DNA from 4 places in the Peribacillus sp. FSL P2-0133 genome. Region 1 is predicted to be linked to each of the others. Evidence: riboswitches for the same ligand, from Rfam matches in the RefSeq annotation. Region 1 holds a riboswitch; each other region holds the start of a gene.
What was found. Region 1 has a riboswitch for S-adenosylmethionine ahead of MKY17_RS15975 (bifunctional homocysteine S-methyltransferase/methylenetetrahydrofolate reductase). Riboswitches for the same ligand answer to the same signal wherever they lie in the genome.

Region 1 (4,218 bases):
TTTGACTTCATAACGCCAATCCTTGGAGTTGGGGGCTTCGGGGTAATAGGTTGGCAGCATCGGTTTCATTTTTGTATTTACCTCCGCAAATAATTGATTAACATTATTTTGCCAAAAAAACGAAGTGTTAGAGTTGGCAATTGTTTTTTCGGTTTTTTTTGAACAAAGGGGAATAATAAAATTGTTCTTCTCTTTAAAAATAAGTTATGAGGTGACGAATATGCATACGATGTGGAAGGGGAGCATATCATTCGGTTTGGTGAACATTCCGATCAAACTTCATGCCGCAACGGAGGATAAGGATATTTCTTTGAGGACGTTGCATAAGGAATGTCATTCGCCGATTAAATACGAAAAGGTTTGTCCGGTATGCCAGAAAGAAGTGGGGAAGGATGATATAGTCCGCGCTTTTGAGTATACAAAGGGAAAGTTTGTTGTGTTGGAAGACAATGAACTAGAACAACTGAAAAAACAAAACGAAGAAAAAGCCGTGGAAATCGTGGATTTCGTTAAAATTGAAGAAATAGATCCCATTTATTTTAACCGGAGTTATTATATGTCCCCTAATGACGGAGGGATAAAAGCTTATTCCCTTTTGAGGCAGGCCCTCAAGGAATCGAATAAGGTAGGGTTAGCGAAAATCATCATTCGCTCTAAAGAACAAATGGCGGTAATCCGAGTCGTTGATAATACCTTGGTGATGGAAACGATTCATTATCCGGATGAAGTCCGCTCTACAGCGGATGTTCCGAATATCCCTGCCAATGATACCATTGTAAAAAAAGAAATCGATACTGCCGTATTATTGATAGATCAATTAACGACTACTTTCGACCCTACAAAATACACCGATGACTATCGAACCGCGTTACTTGAATTGATTGAATCAAAGAAAGCTGGACAGACGACGATTACAGCCAAAACAAAAGAACCAGTTTCCAACAATGTAACCGATTTAATGGAGGCGTTACAGGCATCCATTGACCGAACGAAACATGATGAACCGCAAATGAAAAAGACGACCCGAAAGAAAGTGGCACCGAAAAAAAAGAAACAAGCTTAAACAGGAAGCTGAGCGGAAGACACATGATGTCGCTCGGCTTTCTGCTTGTTTTAGCAAGGGGATTTGCCTTCTAGTAAGGTAATGAAAGTGAATTAACAGGGGGAGATTTACATAGGTAAAGATAGTGAAATATGTAAGTGGATCACGATGTAAGAAGCAGAATGGAATTAAAAGAAAATGATAGGTGGAAATGAAGGCAAAAAAAATTCGCTCCCTAAAGAGCGACAATGAGGAATTCAATCGTGAAAATCAACATATAGGCGAACGGTTGTAGTTTTCGACTATATATTGTGTTCATATTCTACCATATTTAATTCTGAAATAGCAACAAAATTACTGAAACTAACCTATGAATTTTTCTGGAAATCAATGATATTTCGCCCACTTAACGGCTCATATGGCTTTTGCATTGTCATATTCTTATAAAAAACTACAGAATAAAATGGATTTTTAGTATAATTTATACATACAGGATGATTTACATTAAATATGAATGGAAGATGCAAAATGCAAAATGGAAAAATCAGAGCACTTCATGCCGGGAAGCCGAAGCATGAAATTTTTTCGAATATCGATATCTTTTCAGCAATGGATAAACAAGCAAAGGATAATGTGACAGTGACTAAATCAGGTATAATTGGTGATGGGGTAGGTAATGTAAAGTTCCATGGAGGTCCTGATCGCGCTTTGTGTTTTTACCCCTTTGAGCATTATTCATTATGGAATGAAAAATTCTCTAAAAAGCTGGAAATCCCTGCATTCGGTGAAAATTTAACCATAGCGGGGATGAGGGAAGAATCAACGTATATCGGCGATATTTATCAAATAGGAGAAGTGATTGTTCAAATTAACCAAGGGAGGATACCTTGTTCGACCATTTCCCACTTCAATCAAGAACCTAAGTTTTTGGAACTCGTGCTGAAAACGAGTTTCACTGGTTATTTTGCAAGAGTACTTCAAGAAGGAACGATAACTAAACAAAACGAGATTGTGCTGATAGATCGTTTGCAAGAAAAAATTTCAGTTCATTATGCAGCAGAGGTAATTCTTCATAAACGAGATGGGCTGGAAGGCGCAAAGGCTTTACTTACACTAGACTCGTTAGCGGAAGACTGGAAACAAAGGATCTTGAAGAGGGTTCAAGTTGTAAAAGATTGAATGATTTTTGCAAAAGTGAAAAAAATGTCGATCAGGTATTGAAATTGACAGATTATTAATGTAAATTAAATATAATCAAATTTTGAAATCTTGTGAAAATTATATAATGGATCTTATCGAGAGAGGTGGAGGGACTGGCCCGAAGAAACCTCAGCAACCAGCTTAGGCAAAGGTGCTAAATCCAGCAAGCAGAGCTTGATAGATGAGGAGAATGTTTCAAAAAACCTTCTTCTTTGAGAAGGTTTTTTTCCTTTTCTCTCATACTCATAGAATACGACAAAAACAGGATTGTTTTTGAGAGAGGGTGTAATGATGAATTTTCGTAAAGACGTGAAAGAAAGAATACTGGTTGGGGAAGGGGCAATGGGGACCTTATTGTATTCAAATGGCATCGATCAATGTTATGAGGAATTAAACTGCACGAACCCAGATCAAATAGAGTCCATCCACCGTGCCTATCTGGAAGCTGGTGCAGATATCCTTCAATCGAATACATATGGAGCCAATTTCAACAAATTGAAACGGTATGGACTTGAAGATGAAGTAAGCAGAATCAATCGCCAGGGAGTCATTCTTGCTAAAAAAGCGGCAAAAGGAAAGGCATACGTCTTCGGTACCATAGGGGCACAGCGGAGCATCAGGAAATCGGATTTAAGTATTGAAGAGATAAAACGGGGTTTTCGTGAACAGCTATACAGTCTTTTGATGGAAAACCCTGATGGGATTCTCTTGGAAACATTTTATGACCTGGAAGAACTGGAAACCGTCCTGCAAATCGTTAAAAATGAAACTGGACTGCCGATCATCGCAAATGTTTCGATGCATGAACTGGGAAATCTTCAAAATGGAATCCATTTAAATGAAGCCTTTCAAAAACTCGAGCAATTGGGTGCCGATGTTGTTGGCGTGAATTGCCGTCTCGGTCCACATCATATGATTCGGGCCTTGGAAGAAGTGAGTTTGCCAAAGCAAGCATCAATTGCCATATACCCAAATGCCAGCCTCCCGGATTATGTGGATGGAAGGCTCGTCTATAAAGCTGTGCCGGAATATTTCGGTTCAAGTGCCCTAGAACTTCGTGAGCAGGGTGCCGCGATCATAGGAGGGTGCTGTGGAACGACTCCGCTGCATATTCAAGCTGTAAAGAATGCGATTGGAAGTTTGGCTCCTGTGAAAGAGAAATTTACGAAATCCCGTGAAATAGAAATAATTGAAGTGAATGATAGAGAATTGGAACGTCCCCTGTTCGAAAAGGCCAAAACAGAAAGGACGATTCTAGTTGAACTTGATCCACCGAAAAAGTTAGGTATAGAGAGCTTCATGACTGGTGCCGAGGTTTTGAAAAAAGCAGGGGTCGATTCCATTACATTAGCGGATAATTCGCTTGCCTCACCAAGGATATCGAATGATGCACTGGCTAATTTACTGAAGAACCAATTGAATATAGAGCCGATGGTGCATATAACATGCCGTGATCGAAATTTGATTGGCCTGCAGTCACATTTAATGGGTCTGCAGACGGTGGGGCTGAACGAAATATTGATCATCACCGGAGACCCTTCAAAAATTGGGGATTTCCCGGGGGCCACTTCGGTTTATGATTTATCTTCCTTTGACCTAATAAGTATGGTCAAACAATTTAATGAAGGTCTTTCCTATTCCGGTCAAAGTTTGGGCCAAAGGGCAAATTTCAAAATTGCGGCAGCGTTTAATCCCAATGTGAAATATCTGGATAAAGCCGTACTGAGAATGGAAAAGAAGATTGCCTGCGGTGCCCAATCCTTCTTGACACAGCCAATCTATTCCGTGGAGCAAATCGAAGAAGTATATGAAGCCACAAAACATTTAGAAACCCCGATTTTCATCGGTATCATGCCCTTGACAAGCACCCGGAACGCCGAATTCATCCATAATGAGATCCCAGGCATCAAATTGCCTGATAATGTTAGAAGGGCCATGGCGTTAGCAGGGGATGACCCTGTAAAGTCAAGGATTGA
Region 2 (4,218 bases), 2.1 Mb from region 1:
CTCCAATTTCAACGCAGCTTCTTTCAATGTTGAGTTGTCCTTGAATGCAGTTTTGGCGATTTTGGCTGCTTTTTCATAACCGATATGCGGGTTCAATGCTGTTACCAACATAAGGGAACGTTCTACATTTTCTTTGATTTTATCTTCATTTGCAGTAATGCCAACCGCACAATTATTGTTGAATGAATGAATGCCTTCCGTCAATAATTTTACCGTTTGCAGGAAGTTATAGATGATTACTGGCTTGAATACATTCAATTCAAAATTACCTTGGCTTGCTGCAAAGCCAATTGTAGCATCGTTACCCACGATTTGTGTTGCAATCATGGTAAGCGCTTCACTTTGTGTTGGATTGACTTTACCTGGCATGATGGAGCTGCCTGGCTCGTTTTCTGGAATGGCTATTTCGCCGATTCCGCTTCTTGGACCACTTGCCAGCCATCTGACATCGTTTGCAATTTTCATTAAATCCGCTGCCAATGCTTTTAAAGCACCGTGTGCGTAGACGATTTCATTATGGCTTGTCAATGCATGGAACTTATTATCAGATGTGACAAAAGGATATCCTGTATCAGCAGCAATTTGTTTGGCGGAAAGTCCCGGGAATTCTTTTTTTGTATTGATTCCGGTTCCTACAGCCGTTCCGCCTAGTGCAAGGTTCAATAATTTTTGGCTGCTTTCCTCAATCATCGCTAGATCTTTGTCGAGCATCGCTTTCCAACCGGAAATTTCTTGTCCCAATGTTAATGGTGTAGCATCTTGAAGATGTGTCCGGCCAATTTTCACGACATCCCAAAACTCTTTTTCTTTTGAATCGAATGTATCACGAAGAGCTTTAATGGCAGGAACCAATTTTTCAGCGACTTCCATAAAGGCAGCAATATGCATGGCTGTCGGGAAAGTATCATTGGAGCTCTGTGCCTTGTTAACATCATCATTCGGATGAAGGATTTCAGAATCACCATTTTCTTTTAACCATTCATTTCCTTTGTTAGCGACCACTTCATTCACGTTCATATTACTTTGCGTGCCGCTTCCCGTTTGCCAAACTACAAGCGGGAAATGTTCATCTAGCGTACCTTCAAGGATTTCGCCGCAAATCTTGACAATGGCATTCTTTTTAACTTCCGAAAGATCACCAAGATCATAGTTCACTTTTGCCGCAGCTTGTTTAACGTATGCAAATGCACGAACTAATTCAATCGGCATTTTTTCGTTACCAATTTTGAAATTGTTACGGCTTCTCTCAGTTTGTGCTCCCCAATATTTATCAGCAGGAACTTTCACTTCACCCATCGTATCTCGTTCGATTCTGTATTCCATGTGTTCTCCTCCTATGTTTGCACTATTCATTGAAGACCATTTGCATATGAAATGAATAATGTCGTATTATTCTTTCTCTCCATACATTGTACAAACTTTATTATTTTAAAGCAAAAATATCCGCTGACCCTTTCACTTTTTCTGGACCCTTCATGTTTATATGAAAATTCGGATATTCTTTTTTTTAGACACATAAAGTGTAGAGGCACTAAGCTCCAATTGACCTGGTCATGAACATCCAAGCATTATCCATCACAAAATGTTCTTGACAGTATTTTGTATATATAGTAAATTCAAAAGAAATTGAATAATCTAAACTCTTATCGAGAGAGGTAGAGGGAATGGCCCGATGACACCTCAGCAACCTTCATTTGTTTCAAACCAATGAAAAGGTGCTAATTCCACAAGTTTGTGAACTTGGAAGATAAGAAGAATGACTCGTCCTTACTTAATCAAAGTCTTCTTCTTAAAGAAGACTTTTTTTTATTTTATATAACTCAAAGGAGCAGTGAAAACCATGTACAAAACTGAAACATATCTTGCTCAATTAGGAAATCGCAGCGAAACGGCGACAGGAACAGTCAATCCGCCGGTATACTTTTCAACAGCTTTTCGCCATGAAGGAATTGGCCAATCAACGGGATACGACTACACAAGGACAGGTAATCCTACACGCCAATTATTGGAGCGTTCCATCGCCGATCTCGAAAAAGGCGACCAAGGTTATGCCTGCAGTTCAGGAATGGCCGCCATTTCCACTATCCTTGCCCTTTTTAAATCAGGTGATGCATGGATTGTCAGCGAAGATCTTTATGGCGGTACATATCGTCTGTTAGAACAAGGTTTTAAAAAATGGGGGTTGCAGTGTGACTATGTAAACACTTGTTGTTTGGAGGATATCGAAAAAGCCATCACTCCTCACACGAAAGCCATCTTCATCGAAACTCCCACTAACCCCCTTATGCAGCAAACGGACATTAGCGCTGTTGCCGCATTGGCCAAACAAAATAATTTATTGTTAATCGTTGATAACACTTTTTACACGCCTCTTATTCAACAACCCATCCTGCTTGGAGCGGATATCGTGATTCACAGTGCAACCAAGTATCTCGGTGGTCATAATGATGTGCTCGCAGGACTGATCGTTGCTAGCGGCGCTGAATTATGTGATGCACTTGCCTTCCATCACAATGGAACCGGAGCTGTCTTGAGCCCCTTTGATTCTTGGCTGTTGATGCGTGGAATGAAAACCTTGGCATTGCGGATGGAGCGTCATGAAAAGAATGCCAAGATACTTGTAGATTACTTGTCGGAACATGATTGTGTCACGGACGTATTGTATCCCGGCAGAGGCGGCATGATTTCATTCCGTATCATTGATGAATCGGCAGTCAACCCATTTTTACAATCGCTCTCTTTAATTTCGTTTGCAGAAAGCCTTGGAGGGGTTGAAAGCTTCATCACGTATCCCGCTACACAAACGCATGCCGATATACCGCTTGAAGTCAGAACGGCAAATGGAGTTTGTAATCGCCTGCTCCGCTTCTCCGTTGGCATCGAGGACAGCGATGATTTGATCCAGGACTTACAGCAAGCATTCGCACATGTAAAAAGGGAGGCACTACGATGACAGATCATGATTTTAGCTTTGAGACCAAATTACTTCATAATCAACATAAATTCGATCCTGCAACGGGCGGTGTGAGCGTTCCCATTCAGCACGCATCGACTTTCCATCAATCCGATATCGATCAATTCGGCAAATATGATTACAGTAGAAGCGGGAACCCCACTCGTGAGGCGCTGGAAGATATCATTGCCGAACTTGAGGAAGGCACACACGGATTTGCCTTTTCATCAGGTATGGCTGCCATTTCAACAGCTTTCCTGCTGTTGTCTGCCGGAGACCATATCGTCATTTCCGAAGATGTGTATGGCGGAACGTTCAGGATGGTCACTAGTGTATTGACGCGTTTCAATATTGAGCATACATTCGTTGACATGACGGACCTTGAAAGCGTCAAAGCGGCCGTTCAGCCAAATACCAGGGCCATATACATCGAGACGCCTTCAAATCCGTTACTTAAAGTGACCGATATTCAAGCCGTATGTGATATCGCAAAAAAAGCCGGTGCCTTAAGTTTTGTTGATAACACATTCCTGACTCCAGCATTGCAAAAACCACTGAATCTGGGTGCTGATGTTGTCCTTCATAGCGCGACGAAGTTTTTATCCGGACATAGTGATGTGGTAGCTGGGCTTGCAGTAGTGAAAGATCCGGAATTGGCAGCAAGACTCGGTTCCCTCCAAAACTCCTTTGGGGCGGTTCTTGGTGTCCAGGACGCCTGGCTTGTAATGAGAGGTCTGAAAACCTTGTCAGTTAGAATGGAGCACTCCCAAAAAGGGGCGGAAAAGATTGCAGCCTACTTAAAGGAGCAGCCCTTGGTGAAAAAAGTGTATTATCCCGGCCTTTCCGATCATCCACAGCACGCCATCCAGAAAGGCCAGTCACTTGGAGCGGGGGCGGTCCTATCATTTGAATTGGACAGTGAGGAAGTCTTCCGTTCTTTCGTGAACACTGTCGAGCTCCCTGTTTTTGCCGTAAGCCTTGGAGCGGTCGAATCTATATTATCTTACCCGGCCAAAATGTCCCATGCTGCCATGCCTGATGATGAAAGGGAAAAGCGAGGCATCACGAACAGCTTGCTCCGCCTCTCTGTCGGACTTGAAAATCCGGACGATTTAATAAAGGACTTCGATGCAGCCCTCGTTAATATTGCCAAAGGGGAAGCAATTTCTGCAAAATGATTTCAGGATGGGTGCCTCATATATTATGGGCACCCTTTTTCTTAGCATCATTATTAACTCTTTTTCACCTTAGTCATAAAAAAAGAC
Region 3 (4,218 bases), 2.8 Mb from region 1:
AACTGAATTGGATGAAACACGCCGCCAGCGTGGGACTATTGTTGATGTGACAATCATAAGTGACTACCTAAGAAATAATGGTCTGCGATTATTGGATACACCGGGGTTCAATGGGGAAAAAAGCGTGGAATCAGATTTCCAAGGCTATTTACATGGCAGTGATGGACTGATGTTCGTTCTTGACGCCCGGGCGCCTTTCACCGGCAGCGAACGGGATCTGTTATTGGAAATTCAAATGATGGCTCCGAAACTGCCGATTCATTTCTTGTTAAATAAAATGGATACGATATACAGTGATCAGGTGGCAGTCCGGATGGAAGACGAAACATGGGATAAAGTGAATGCATATTTCCCGAATGCGAAAGTATTCGCTTTCTCCAAACTGTATGATAGCAAGCAGCAATTGAAGGACCTTTCAGCCTTCCTTCAATCGAATTATCAAGAGGATAATTGGAAGGAAAGAAGATCTGAAAAAATCCTAGCATTCATTCGTAAAACTTTATCTTATCTGTTAGAAAAACGGGCAGCCAATGAGCGGAAATGCGAGCATTCCATCTCTTGGAATGAACAGATGGAAGTCAAACTGAATGGGGCGGTCAATCAACTGGCTGATTTGGAAAAAGAAAAAAGTGAAAATATCATAAGGTCGTATCGTCTGCTTAAGGATGAAGTGAAAAATCAGCTTTCTTCTAAAATTCCTGAATTACTGAGGGATTGCTCTAAATCATTAACGGAAAGCAGTGATTTCAGTCAGGTCCATGTACAGTTAAACCAAGAAATGAATGAGCGGATTCAAAACTTCATTTCTGATAAGATCATGCCTCAATATTACCGTTCTCTTCAAGACTGGATTGCCAGTTCTCAAATGGAGTTCTCACAAAGCCAGCAGTTTATGGATGAGATGAGTGCCGGATTCAATGAATTATACAAAGAAGAACGGATTACGCTTGCAGGTGACTTCAGGGTATTGGATGACTGGCGCCGTGATGCCGATCGGATGACAAGCAGTATCCGCATCGAAAACGTTAATATCCTTTTGCGCAGGACTCCATCACAATTGCTGCTTAAAGGAGCAGGGAAGCTGTTTGGGGCGATACCGCAAAATAAAGCCAATATGTACAATCGTTATAAGAAATATCTGGAAAGTGAAGATTACCTGGATGTTGCGGAAATGATCACGGAACGTTTCCTTACCCAATTTGGATTGTTTGAAAAATCTTTGGATCGGGACATCGCACTTTTCTATCGCAGTTCATTTGCCTTACTTCAAAAAACGATTGAACAAACGCAGACCGAGATAAAAGACTTCCAGGCTGCATTGGAGCATATGAAAGAAAATCCGGAAGTTTACCGTGACCCGATCACTTTGTTCGAAGTGAAATTAAGGCAGTTGGAGAGGCTTGAAAAAATCGAGAAAAAGCGTCTAGCCCAGCTTCAAAGAAAATAAAAAATAACGGGGAACATTTCAAATATTCAAAAATCTATTGACTTTACGACTATATCCCTATAAAGTGATAATTACGAAAACGTAACTCAATATATCTCTTATCAAGAGTGGCGGAGGGACTGGCCCTAAGATGCCCAGCAACCGTTCCATTAGGAATTGGTGCTAAATCCTGCAAAACAGAAATGTTTTGACAGATAAGAGAGGGACAAGTCTGCAAAACAGCCGATTAAACCTCTCTATATTAGAGAGGTTTTTATTTTGGGATTTACACCGACTTAACTGATAAGACTAATTAGAAAACATGGAGGGGAAACAAGATGAGAAGGTCTATTAAAGGGATATTTATTTCAGCCATCGCTTCGGCTTTGCTTTTAACGGGTTGCTCTACTGGGCAGAGTTCCACAGAATCGAAGAAAGAAGAAAAAGTATCATTTGAAAATGTACCGGAAAGATTTGCAGATGGGGATGGAGCCAAGATCAAAGTGATCCGTAAAATTGGCGGTGATGATCATACGGCCCAATACCTGGCGGGGGCGAAGGAAGAAGGAGAAGCACTCGGATTCCAAGTGGATACATATACAGCCAATGGTGATACGGCTAAATTTCATGATGCGATAGCGCAGGCATTGGAGGAAGATTACGACGGCTATATCATTTCCCATGGTGATGATGCAGCAACTGTGAATGACGTTCAAAAGTTGGTTGATGCAGGTAAAAGCGTTGTCACGTTCGATTCAATAAGCGATCTATCTAAAATAGATGGTGTGACATTAACTTCACAGGATGATGAAGCGTTGGCAACACTGGCTTTTGATAAACTGATAAAAGAGCAGAAAGGTGAAGCGGCAATTGCATATCTTTGGGTGGATGGTTTCCCACCAATGGTAAGAAGAAATGCAGTCTATCAGGAAAAACTAAAAGAAAATCCTGGGATTAAAGAAGTCGAAAGATTCGGAGTGGCATCTGCCGATACTTCGGTTCAGACACAAAATGCTGTAGCCGCAATGCTGAATAAATACCCTAAAGGTAAATTGGATGCCATTTTCGCAACATGGGATGCCTTTGCCATCGGTGCAGCCCGGGCGATTAAAGAAGCGGGCCGAGATGAAGTGAAGATATATGGAATTGATGTATCTAACGCAGATCTCCAGGAAATCCAATCGGCAGATAGCTCATGGTCCTACACGGCAGCAGTCGATCCCAAGTTGATCGGTGCAGTTAATATGAGGATATTGGCTAAAAAATTGGCGGGCGAAGATACGCCGCAAACCTATGACTTAGAGGCTTCACTTATTTCACAAAAGCAAGTCCAAGCTTCAAAAGAAGCGGTAAACATGGCAAATCTGTCTGGTATTGTCGATGGATGGGGTGAATCTACGGAATTTGAAGAAGATTGGATGAAAGTTTTGAAGGATCATTATAAAAAGTAAAAAGAGACACTCTCTTTCAAGTAGAAGGGAGTGTCTGTTCAATAAGGGGGAATGGACATGGGCACGCAACTAGAAATGAAGAAGATTTCGATTGAATTTCCGGGGGTGAAGGCGCTGAGTGAAGTTGATTTTTCCGTACAATCAGGGACAGCCCACGCATTGGTCGGTGCAAACGGAGCAGGGAAATCGACGTTAATGAAAGTTTTATCGGGAGCCCATGTTCATTATTCAGGTGACATTTTTATTGATGGGATGAGGCGGGATATCCGCTCGCCAAAAGCGGCTCAGGAACAAGGCATTCAAATTGTTTATCAGGAAGTGGATACAGCCCTCATCCCTTACTTAACGGTTGGGGAAAATGTAATGTTGAATGATATGGTCCAAAACATGGGGAAAAAACAGAGGGTCCAATGGAAAGAGCTGCACAAACAAGCCTCTTATATTCTTGAAGATATGAAAATTCGTGTCCCTTCGAAAAAGCTGGTAAGAGACCTTACCTTGGCCGAAAAACAGATGGTCCTGATAGCAAGAGCCGTTTCGACAGAATGCAAATTCCTGATTCTCGATGAGCCAACTGCTCCGTTAAGTCATACGGAGACGACAGAGCTTTTTCGAATTGTAACTGAATTAAAGCAAAAAGGCGTGGGAATCATTTTCATTTCACATCGTCTGCCTGAGATTTTTGAAATCTGTGAGGAAATTACGATCATGAGGAATGGGGAGCGTGTCACTTGTCGAAAGAAGGAGGACATAACCCGTAACGAAGTGGTAGAGAATATGCTCGGTAAAGCCATGGATGACCAGTTTCCAGAAGTCAATGCTTCGATCGGAGACGTCATTCTGGAAGTTAACGGATTGTCAGATGCCGAGAAAGTCAAGGATGTCAGTCTGAATATTAAAGCAGGCGAGATAATCGGCTTGGCAGGGTTAGTCGGGGCGGGAAAAACGGAACTCTGTAAAACCCTTTTCGGTCATGCTTCGATCACAGCGGGGGAAGTAATCCTGAATGGTCGAAAGCTTTCTTTGAAATCACCGCACGAAGCAGTAAAAAGCGGTCTGGCACTTGTACCTGAGGAACGCAGGAAAGAAGGGGTCCTCGTTCAGGAATCAGTCTCGGCGAACTTGACCGCAGCCAGTCTCGGCAAATTCTGCAAGACGTTCAGCTTCGTGGATCGTAAGGCGGAAAAGGAAAAGGCGAAGGAAATGATCGTAAGTCTCGGCATTAAAACTCCTTCAGGAGAAGTGAGTGTCGAAAACCTTTCAGGTGGTAACCAGCAAAAAGTTGCCATCGGAAAATGGCTTATGGCCGATGCGGATGTATACATATTCGATGAACCAACG
Region 4 (4,218 bases), 1.8 Mb from region 1:
CAAGGTCTGTTGCTGCTTCTTTATAAGCTGCAGGATCTGCCCAAGTCTTGATTGGTTGAAGCACTTCATCAGGAACACCAGGAACATGAAGCGGGATATCCAAACCGAAGATATCATCTTTGATCGTTTCGATGTTCGCTAATTCACCTTCAAGTGCAGCTTGTACCATTGCACGAGTGTAAGCAAGTTTCATACGGCTTCCAGTTCCGTATGCACCGCCAGTCCATCCAGTGTTGACAAGGTATACCTTTGCATTGTGCTCGTCAATTTTATCACCAAGCATCTCAGCATAGCGTGTAGCTGGAAGCGGTAAGAATGGTGAACCGAAGCAAGTGGAGAATGTAGCTTCCGGTGAAGTTACGCCTCTTTCAGTACCAGCCAATTTACTAGTGTATCCGCTTAGGAAGTGGAACATTGCCTGTTCTTTGGAAAGCTTGCTGATTGGAGGCAGAACGCCTGAAGCATCAGCTGTCAAGAAAATGATTGTATTTGGGTGTCCTGCAATACTTGGGTTCACGATGTTATCGATCGCTTGCATTTGGTAAGCAGCACGAGTGTTTTCAGTCAATGAACTGTCATCATAGTTCGCTTCACGTGTATCCGGATCAACAACAACATTTTCCAGTACGGCACCGAAACGGATCGCATCGAAAATTTGTGGTTCTTTTTCACGTGAAAGGTTGATCGTTTTAGCATAGCAGCCGCCTTCGATATTGAATACGCCGTTAGAAGACCAGCCGTGCTCGTCATCGCCAATCAGTTTACGGCTAGTGTCTGCAGACAAAGTCGTTTTGCCTGTACCGGACAGTCCGAAGAATAAAGCGACGTCCCCTTCACGTCCTACGTTAGCAGAGCAATGCATTGGAAGGATTCCAGCCTCTGGAAGTAAGTAGTTCATGATCGAGAAGATCGATTTTTTCATTTCTCCTGCATATTCCGTTCCGCCGATCAGGATGGTACGGCGTTCAAATGAAACGATGATGAAAGTTTCGGATGCAGTTCCATCAACTTCCGGGTCTGCTTTGAAGTTAGGTGCAGAAAGGATTGTGAATTCAGCTTCGTGACCTCTCAGTTCCTCTTCGTTTGGACGGATGAACAACGTATGGGCGAAAAGGTTATGCCAAGCATATTCATTAATAACACGGATAGGAAGACGTGATGATTCGTCTGCACCAGCGAAACCTTTAAAAACAAAAATCTCTTCTTTTGCTTTTAGGTAGTCAACTACTTTATTATATAGTTTATTGAACACATCTTCGGAAATTGGCTGGTTCACTGAACCCCAATCGATTTTATCTTTAACTGATGCTTCTTCAACGATATATTTATCTTTAGGTGAACGACCTGTATATTTGCCAGTTTCAGCTTTTACCGCACCGGTTGAAGTTAGAACGCCTTCATTTCTGCTTAATACTTTTTCGACCAATTGAGGAACTGAAAGTTGAGTTTGCACATTGTTTCCTGTTAATAATTGGTGTAACTCATTAGAAACGTCTACAGAATTCATATATGAGATACCTTCCTTTGTTTAAGTTTTTAGATTACAATTAGTATAACACATTCATCTAATTAGTCTATACTATTTCTTTTAATTTGTGATTATTTTCAGTTGGTTGCGTTAATCATTTTAATCCGGCAGGAACCGATTCAGGATAATCGCATAAACTTTCATGAAGAAAATTTTATTTTAATAGGAAGTAAGTAAGCAATATATGTCTAAAGGGAAAGTCAGGATGTCGTTTCTTTTCGGATGCTCTTTACATTATTATTAATGGCAATTTACAACATTTCTATTCGTATTTTGCATTGTAAACCCTTCTAGGACGTTGTATCAACATGTTTTTTCAAATGAACGCCATTCTGGGTGGAAATGTTCTTTTTAGAAAAGCATTGACAAGTTCCAGCCAGATACGATAATATCTTAAATTGTACGGATTCTCTTATCCCGAGTTGGTGGAGGGACAGGCCCTTTGAAACCCAGCAACCTGCCATATTGAACTTGACTCCAAGATCGATCGCCGAAAATAAAGCGAAGGTCTTCAAGGAATAGTGGTGATGGTGCTAACCTGAGCAAGGTAAAAACCCTTGAACGATAAGAGTGAAAGGATAGAAGACAGAATGTTAAACCTTTCCTCATTTGCCAGGGAAGGTTTTTGTGTTTTTTATAAGTAATTCTGTGTCTATAGTTGAAACTAATGAGGGAAACGAGTTCCGTAAAAATCAGGCTTTTGCCTGCAACATACTAACTTCCAAGGAGGAAATATGATGTCAAAGAAACGTCTATTTACTTCTGAATCTGTTACAGAGGGCCATCCGGACAAAATTTGTGACCAGATTTCAGATTCCATTTTAGATGCTATCCTAGCTAAGGATGCAAATGCACGTGTTGCGTGTGAAACTAGCGTAACTACAGGTCTTGTACTTGTTGCTGGTGAAATTACAACGTCCGCTTACGTGGATATTCCGCGTATCGTTCGTGATACGATTAAAGGAATTGGCTATACACGTGCGAAATACGGTTTCGATGCTGAAACTTGTGCCGTGTTAAGTTCCATTGATGAGCAGTCTGCCGATATCGCAGCTGGTGTCGATAAAGCATTGGAAGCTCGTGAAGGAAACATGTCAGAGGAAGAAATCGATGCAATCGGTGCAGGGGACCAAGGTCTTATGTTCGGATTTGCTTGTAATGAAACAGAAGAGCTTATGCCGCTTCCGATTTCATTGGCACATAAACTTTCATTCCGCTTAGCACAAGTTCGTAAAGATGAAACTCTTGCTTACTTACGCCCTGATGGTAAAACACAGGTAACTGTGGAATATGATGAAAATAACGTTCCTGTACGTGTAGATACGATCGTTATCTCTACACAACATGATGCAGAAATTACGCTTGAACAAATTCAAGCCGATCTAAAAGAACATGTAATCAAAGCAGTCGTTCCAGCTGAATTGATCGATGCCGATACTAAGTACTTCATCAACCCGACTGGCCGTTTCGTAATTGGCGGACCTCAAGGAGATGCTGGTCTTACTGGACGTAAAATCATCGTTGATACTTACGGCGGATACGCTCGTCACGGCGGCGGTGCATTCTCTGGTAAGGATGCTACTAAAGTTGACCGTTCTGCTGCATACGCTGCTCGTTACGTTGCGAAAAACATCGTGGCAGCCGGCCTTGCCGACAAAGCTGAAGTTCAATTGGCATACGCAATTGGTGTGGCAGAGCCAGTATCTATCTCAATTGATACGTTCGGAACTGGTACAGTTAGCGAAGAAGTCCTTGTTGACCTAGTTCGCGCTAACTTCGACCTTCGTCCAGCAGGTATCATCAAAATGCTTGACCTTCGTCGCCCGATCTACAAACAAACAGCTGCCTACGGACACTTTGGCCGTACAGATGTAGATCTTCCATGGGAACGCACGGACAAAGCAGAAACATTAAAAGCTCAAGCGTAATCCATATAAAAAAGGTGTCCCGCAATTAGCGGGGCACCTTTTTTATGGATTGATTTTGCCTTCACCGGGAATAATTCAAGAAATCCCAAAGAAATTCAACTTACGTGCAATACGCCGTGAGTAAGGGGCATTTACAAGTTTGTTTGGGTCAACTACGAGTGAGTTAGAGCGGTTTACTCTTGAGTTAGAGCGGTTTACTCGTGAATTAGAGCCATTTACTCGTGAGTTAGAGTAGTTTACTCGTGAGTTTGTAGCAATTACTCGTGAGTTAGAGCGGTTTACTCGTGAATTAGAGCCATTTACTCGTGAGTTTGTAGCTTTACTCGTGAATTAGAGCCGTTTACTCGTGAGTTAGAGTAGTTTATTCGTGAGTTTTTAGCCTTACTCGTGAATTAGAGCCATTTACTCGTGAGTTAGAGCGGTTTACTCGTGAGTTTGTAGCAATTACTCGTGAATTAGAGCGGTTTACTCGTGAGTTTGGAACGTTTACTCGTGAGTTTCAGTACAATACTCGTAACTTTCAGTCAATTCATTTTATTCGTTCGGCCGTTTTATAGTATTGGCCTTTTTCGGCGTATTCACGTACGATGCGTTCCATATCCTGGCGATCTTCTTCGTTGATTTCGCGAATGACTTTAGCTGGACGTCCGAATGCCAACATGTTCGGTGGTATGACTTTACCTTGGGGAACGAGACTGCCGGCACCGATGAAGGCCCCTTCGCCGATTTCGGCTTCATCTAGTACGATCGATCCCATGCCAA

Region 2: it holds a riboswitch for S-adenosylmethionine, as region 1 does, so the genes downstream of both, MKY17_RS05860 (methionine biosynthesis PLP-dependent protein) here and MKY17_RS15975 (bifunctional homocysteine S-methyltransferase/methylenetetrahydrofolate reductase) in region 1, are expected to answer to the same signal.
Region 3: it holds a riboswitch for S-adenosylmethionine, as region 1 does, so the genes downstream of both, MKY17_RS02655 (sugar ABC transporter substrate-binding protein) here and MKY17_RS15975 (bifunctional homocysteine S-methyltransferase/methylenetetrahydrofolate reductase) in region 1, are expected to answer to the same signal.
Region 4: it holds a riboswitch for S-adenosylmethionine, as region 1 does, so the genes downstream of both, metK (methionine adenosyltransferase) here and MKY17_RS15975 (bifunctional homocysteine S-methyltransferase/methylenetetrahydrofolate reductase) in region 1, are expected to answer to the same signal.

The regions. Positions count from the first base shown of each region.
Region 1 is NZ_CP150254.1:3,347,484-3,351,701, reverse strand. Features, by position in the region: gene MKY17_RS15990 (DNA ligase D) at 1-69, opposite strand, end outside; gene MKY17_RS15985 (Ku protein) at 221-1,063, shown strand; gene MKY17_RS15980 (MOSC domain-containing protein) at 1,571-2,221, shown strand; SAM riboswitch class I at 2,332-2,430, shown strand; gene MKY17_RS15975 (bifunctional homocysteine S-methyltransferase/methylenetetrahydrofolate reductase) at 2,534-4,218, shown strand, end outside.
Region 2 is NZ_CP150254.1:1,224,064-1,228,281, reverse strand. Features, by position in the region: gene fumC (class II fumarate hydratase) at 1-1,323, opposite strand, end outside; SAM riboswitch class I at 1,641-1,754, shown strand; gene MKY17_RS05860 (methionine biosynthesis PLP-dependent protein) at 1,841-2,953, shown strand; gene metC (cystathionine beta-lyase) at 2,950-4,131, shown strand.
Region 3 is NZ_CP150254.1:541,538-545,755, forward strand. Features, by position in the region: gene MKY17_RS02650 (GTPase domain-containing protein) at 1-1,447, shown strand, start outside; SAM riboswitch class I at 1,543-1,648, shown strand; gene MKY17_RS02655 (sugar ABC transporter substrate-binding protein) at 1,765-2,877, shown strand; gene MKY17_RS02660 (sugar ABC transporter ATP-binding protein) at 2,935-4,218, shown strand, end outside.
Region 4 is NZ_CP150254.1:5,178,919-5,183,136, reverse strand. Features, by position in the region: gene pckA (phosphoenolpyruvate carboxykinase (ATP)) at 1-1,507, opposite strand, end outside; SAM riboswitch class I at 1,938-2,099, shown strand; gene metK (methionine adenosyltransferase) at 2,263-3,456, shown strand; gene MKY17_RS24925 (gamma carbonic anhydrase family protein) at 3,986-4,218, opposite strand, start outside.